Regions from separate parts of the Kluyvera sp. 142486 genome, predicted to be linked through region 2. Evidence: predicted binding sites of a transcription regulator. Region 2 holds the regulator's gene; the other holds the start of a gene.
The links. Region 2 encodes Fur, which represses iron uptake genes when iron is present. Its sites were predicted from a motif close to ATAATAATGAGAACNACTATCAA; they were not measured.
Positions count from the first base shown of each region.

Region 1: the regulator Fur is predicted to act here: its motif matches at 1,835-1,857, upstream of ACLGE8_RS17650 (TonB-dependent receptor domain-containing protein).

Region 1 covers NZ_JBKHUI010000016.1:126,910-130,025, reverse strand. The annotation lists gene ACLGE8_RS17650 (TonB-dependent receptor domain-containing protein) at 1-1,731, opposite strand, end outside; gene ACLGE8_RS17645 (SelT/SelW/SelH family protein) at 1,939-2,226, shown strand; gene ACLGE8_RS17640 (nitrous oxide-stimulated promoter family protein) at 2,291-2,635, shown strand; gene ACLGE8_RS17635 (helix-turn-helix transcriptional regulator) at 2,636-3,116, opposite strand, start outside.
Region 2 covers NZ_JBKHUI010000004.1:269,262-272,377, reverse strand. The annotation lists gene chiP (chitoporin ChiP) at 1-502, shown strand, start outside; gene chiQ (ChiQ/YbfN family lipoprotein) at 552-887, shown strand; gene fur (ferric iron uptake transcriptional regulator) at 1,001-1,453, opposite strand; gene fldA (flavodoxin FldA) at 1,745-2,275, opposite strand; gene ybfE (LexA regulated protein) at 2,426-2,719, opposite strand; gene ybfF (esterase) at 2,849-3,116, opposite strand, start outside.

The DNA.
Region 1 (3,116 bases), on a different contig from region 2:
GGTGTAAGCGATAAAGTTTTTATAGCTGTTGTAGAACAGCGCGGTACGCATGGTGATCCCTTCGGTCACCTCGCCCTTCATGCCCCACTCGAAGTTGTCGCTGGTCTCGGTTTTCAGATCGGTATTGCCGATCAGTGCGTACTGGCCGCGGCCCGCGTAGCTGGAGCCGAGGTTCCATGAGCCGTACAGCTGGCTGGTGTTCGGGAACTCCGCGCCGCGTTTGTACTGCAGATAGGTCATCATGCGCGGCGTGATGTCGTACTGGAAGGTCAGCGACGGCAGCGCCTGAGTATCTGAATTTTTGCCATACAGATTAGAAACCGACGACTCCGTCAGCACCGTGCTGTTAGTGGTCAGGCTGCTAAGGTTCTCAGGCTTGGTGGACTGATGCACCACGCGGACGCCCGGGATCACCGCAGCGTTATGGCCGTCGAGATCGAAGTTGATCTGATCCTGCAGGAAGCCGGCGATCGTGTATTCACGGCTGTCTGCTTCCGGCTGCATGATCTCGCTGAAGACGCTCGGGATCGGCGACTGGCTGAACGGACGCTGGGTTTTAGTGGTGCTGGCGTTAAAGCCGGCGCTCAGGTCGTGGCGGCCAAGGGTTTTTGCCAGCGCCGTCTGCATACCCCAGGTATCGGTGTCGTAATTCGAGTAGACCGTTTCCATGGTATTGGTGAAGCTGTCCGGCATGTAGGTCTGGTCGTGCGCTTCGGTGTGCTGGTAGTACACCTTGGTGGACATGCTGTCGATGAAGTCGTTCATCGGCGTCCAGTCATCTTTCAGGCTCAGCCCCCAGCGACGGGTCTGGCTGGTCTGCTGCGCGTTGCCAATGGTCTTGCTGCCGCTGTCGTTCCAGACGTCGTAATGGGTATGGTTGGTTTTATGGTAGTAATCGAGGGTGCTGGTCAGTTTATGCTGATCGTTTGGTTGCCAGATCCCCGAGGTCATAAACGCATCGGAGTGCCAGTTTGCCGGGAAGGCGTCGACGCTTGAGCTATTGGTGGTGGTCTCCTGACCATCGCGACGGCTGTAGACGAAAATCCCGCGCAGGGTTTCATCACCGCCCGCTGCCGTCAGGCCGTTGTGCCAGCTGCGGTCAGCGGAGTCGTAACCGCTGCGGTAGCTAAAGGCGCTGGTTTTGCCCGGGTGCAGATAGTCGTCCGCCGATTTTGGCTGGAAGGAGACGTTACCGCCGATGGAAGAGTTGGCGGTTTCGGTGTCGGTCGCGCCGGACTGAATATCGACACTGCCGTACATGTACGGGTCAATATAGTCACGGCCAATACCGAAGGTGTTTTGCCCCGCGCGGCTCACGTAGCTACGGCCGGTGGCGTTTGGCTGGGCGATACCGTCCACGTCGATACCGACGCGGTTGCTCTCGAGCCCGCGAATGTTGTAGCCGGTGTAGCCGCCGCGGTCGAAGCCGCTTTTGCCGTTGCCAGAGCCGCCGCTGGAGCCGGTCGCGCCAATCAGGGGTTCATAACGCATGATGGAGCCAAAGTCGTTGGCCCCTTTGTCCTGCAGTTCCTGCGCGCTAATGGCGTGTTGATTGCCTGACTTTAGTACCGGAGCGGGCGCCGTGACGGTCATCTGCTCTGCTGTATCGACGGCAGCGGTTTTGTCCTGTGTGTCAGCCGCAACGGCGGAGGTCTGATACATCGCCGCGAGCAAAGAGGTTACCAGCAGGCTTTTTTTGCGCCACGCCTCTGATTGAATGGATTTGTACATAGTTGCCATGCCTTTCTTCGTTATTAGTATTGGCTCACTCGCTACTTCCAGAAGTCGGCTTTTCCTTAAGCGCTTCGAACGACTCCGTTTTAATGTGATGCGAATAGTAATGATAGGGATTATCATTTGCAATAAAGTTTGCAAATAAATATCACCGCATGCAACAATTTGTTTACACTTACGCTTTAAACCTATCGCGAGAACACCATGACGCAGAAAGCCGCCATTACGGTCACCTACTGTTCCCAGTGCAACTGGATGCTGCGCGCCAGCTGGATGGCGCAGGAGCTGTTGCACACCTTCAGTACCGATATCGCCTCGGTGACGCTGGTGCCCGGCACCGGTGGGATTTTTACTATTACCGTCGGTGAGGAGCTTATCTGGGATCGCAAACGTGACGAGGGTTTCCCGGATGCCGCCGAGCTGAAACGCCGGGTGCGTGATGTCTGCTTCCCGGAAAAACCGCTGGGCCACGTAGACAAACACGAGGCATAAAGCGGCTGCGAAAGCGCCATTAAACGTGTATTATTAATGCATCTTTATTGGTGAGGAACAGGCTATGGCAGGCAAACGCATCGACCGGGAAAAACGGACCATCCGCAGCATGATTGCGCTTTATCAGCAACGCTGCCCGCAGGCACAGGACGATGCAGAACACTACCAGGCGCTGAATGCCTATGCCGATAAACGACTGGATAAATGCGTGTTTGGCGAGGAAAAACCGGCCTGCAAGCAGTGCCCGGTTCACTGCTATCAGCCCGCCAAACGCGAAGAGATGAAGCAGATAATGCGCTGGGCAGGCCCGCGTATGCTGTGGCGTCATCCGATTTTGACCATCCGCCATCTGATTGACGACCGTCGCCCGGTGCCGGAGCTGCCGGAAAAATATCGCCCGAAAAAATAGCTACATCGTGCGGCAGTGACGGCGATATTCCGACGGCGAACGCGCCGTGTGCTTACGGAAAATCCGGCAAAAATAGTTGCTGTCCTCAAAGCCGCAGTGGTGGGCTATCTCTTTGATTTTCATCTCGTACCCGCGCAGTAATTTCTTTGCCAGCTCAAGCCGCACGGCGGTCAGATACTCATTGAATCCCACCGAACCGGACTTCTGAAACAGGTGTGACAGGTAGTTCGGCGTGATGTGGAACTTCTTCGCCACCGTCTCCCGGCTGAGCGCCTCGGCGGCATGCTCGTCGATATATTCCTGAACGGCGAGAAACAGCTCTTTGCTCTTACTCACGGTATCCGCCAGATGGGTGAGCTGATCGATACAGTGGCTCAGCAGCCCGCTCAGCACTATCTGCGCCGTGGGCATCACCGGGCGAATAGCCAGTTCGTTCATCGCCAGCAGCAGATACGATCCCACTCGCGGCCCCAGCCGCGCC
Region 2 (3,116 bases):
GCAAGAAGTGTTCGACTTCCGTCTGGAAGGGACCTGGGTTAAAGCAGAGGGTCAGCAGGGTTACTTCCTGCAGCGTATGACGCCAACCTACGCGTCCTCTAACGGTCGTCTGGATATCTGGTGGGATAACCGCTCTGACTTCAACGCCAACGGCGAAAAAGCGGTCTTCTTTGGCACCATGTATGATCTGAAAAACTGGGATCTGCCGGGTTGGGCGGTGGGTGCTTCTTACGTTTACGCATGGGATGCTAAGCCAGCGACCTGGCAGATGAGCCCGGACGAGTTCTACGACAAGAATAACAAGATCAAAGAGTCTGCCTACAGCCTCGATGTGGCCTACACCGTACAGGATGGCCGCGCAAAAGGCACGCTGTTCAAACTGCACTTCACTCAGTATGACAACCACTCCGATATTCCAAGCTGGGGCGGCGGTTACGGCAACATCTTCCAGGATGAGCGTGACGTGAAATTTATGGTTATCGCACCGTTCACTATTTTCTGATGCTAACGCGGCAGGGGGAGACCTCTGCCGCTGTTAAGAGGCTCATCGTATGAAAAAATTGATTATTGTTGCGCTGATGGCCGCTGGGTTAACCGCCTGTGCGCAATCACCTGCACCGAAGGAAGATAGCAAGCTGAAGGATGCCTACAGCGCCTGTATTAACACTGCAGAAGGCAACCCGGATAAAATTCAGGCCTGCCAGAGCGTGCTAAATGTGCTGAAGCAAGAGAAAGCGCACGAGCAGTTCGCAAACCAGGAAAGCGTGCGCGTTATTGATTACCAGAAATGCATTAACGCCAGAAAAATGGGTAATGACGAAGCGGTAGCGAAGAACTGCGATAAGATTTGGCAGGAAATTCGCAGCAACAACACGCCACAGAAATAAGCTTATGCTGACAACAAAAAACCGCTGCTTGCAGCGGTTTTTTTATGGATATCGTAAAGCAGGGCATAAAAAAACCAGCGCTTAGGCTGGTTTTCGAGACGCACACAGTACGCTTATTTTGCTACCGCGTCATGCGCGTGTTCATCTTCACGGCAGTCGCCTTCAGCGCAGTGACCGTAAAGATAAAGACTGTGGTTCGTTAAGCGGATACCGTGCTTCGACGCGATTTCACGCTGGCGAGCTTCAATGGAATCATCGCTGAACTCGATCACTTTGCCGCAGTCGAGGCAGATCAGGTGATCGTGGTGATGCTGTTGGGTCAGCTCGAAAACGGATTTACCGCCTTCAAAGTTGTGACGGGTGACGATACCGGCGTCATCAAACTGGTTCAATACGCGGTAAACCGTGGCTAAACCAATCTCTTCACCCATGTCGATCAGGCGTTTGTATAAGTCTTCCGCGCTGACATGGTGGTTATCCGGTTCCTGAAGGACTTCCAGAATCTTTAACCGTGGAAGTGTGACTTTCAGGCCAGCCTTCTTTAATGCGGTGTTATTGTCAGTCATGCGGAATCTGTCCTGTTGCTAAACGATTAACTTCCATCAGCGAAAGTATCACAGAGAATGCACCCGAATTAATGCGTCTCATTATAGAATGACCCTATTGAAATGAAAACAGCAAGAGCCGGGTAAACTAAGCTTTCAAAAACGAGGCTTCACCGACAAACTGACGATGAGACCGCGCTAAATCAGAAGATATTGTACAGGTATGCGCTCAAAAGTTAAAAAATTGTAGCTATTATTTTAATTGCTTTTACCTATTAATGCGGCACGATTTATCATCGTGCCGCAGGATAATCAGGCGTTTTTGATCTCATCCAGGTGCAGCTCTTCTGCAACCTGCTTAACCCATTTTTCAACGCGCTCGGCGGTCAGTTCTGGCTGACGGTCTTCATCGATAGCCAGACCCACAAAGTGGTCGTCATCTGCCAGACCTTTAGACGCTTCGAAATGGTAGCCCGCGGTCGGCCAGTGGCCTACGATAGTCGCGCCGCGTGGTTCAATGATGTCGCGAATGGTGCCCAGTGCGTCGCAGAAGTATTCCGCGTAGTCTTCCTGGTCGCCGCAGCCAAACAGCGCAACCAGCTTACCGTTGAAGTCCACTTCTTCTAGCGTAGGGAAGAAGTCATCCCAGTCGCACTGCGCTTCACCGTAGTACCAGGTTGGGATACCCAGCAGCAGAATGTCGAATGCTTCCAGATCTTCCTTGCTGCTCTTGGCAATGTCGTGAACGTCAGCGACATCTTTACCAAGCTGTTTTTGAATCATTTTTGCGATATTTTCGGTGTTCCCGGTATCGCTACCGAAAAAGATGCCAACGATTGCCATGAGTAAAATAACCTCTTGAAACTTAATGATATGGTGGTGGCTTATTGCCCACAGATAAGGGCAATCATAGCAGAACAGAGAGGTGCGCGGAAACCGCTATCGTGCCGGACTGCACACTCTGCTACATGAAAGCGTATTTTGGGGGATTTTTCAGACTTTCCCCTGTCCGTGCAGTTGGGCCAGTTGGCTCATCAGAATCTCTTCGATGAGTTCACTCCGGCTCATATCACGGGCAGTCGCCAGCTCGTTGAGTGCATCAACGGCTTCGTTGTTCAGCTTCAGCTCCACGCGCTTCAGACCGCGCACTTTGTCGCGTTTTAACTGATTACGCTTATTAATGCGCAGCTGTTCGTCACGCGAAAGCGGATTGGTTTTTGGTCTTCCCGGCCGACGCTCATTTGCGAACAAATCTAAGGTCGTACGGTCCGTTTGTTCTTTTGCCATGGTTCTGAGTGACTTCGGGGAAACAAGCTACCGGGCGGTGCCCGGTGCAGACAGCGCGCAATCATACATCAGTGGGGCCCACACGCCAACGACCACGGCCATTCTGGCGCGCGGTCGATGCATTTTTAATCACTCGGCGAGGTAGCGACGAATCGCTCGCAGCACCGCTTCCGGTTTTTCGGCATGAACCCAGTGGCCCGCGCCGGCAATAACATGCGCTTTTGCCTGCGGGAACTGAGCCAGCAGCGTGTCACGATAGGCTTCGGTCACGTACGGCGAATTGCCGCCAGGGATGAACAGGGCAGGGTGGTCCCAGGCCGGGATAGTCTCCCAGCCAACGATATGCGGGTACTGTTCCCACAGCACAGGCACGTTAAATCGCCAGGCACCGTCAACA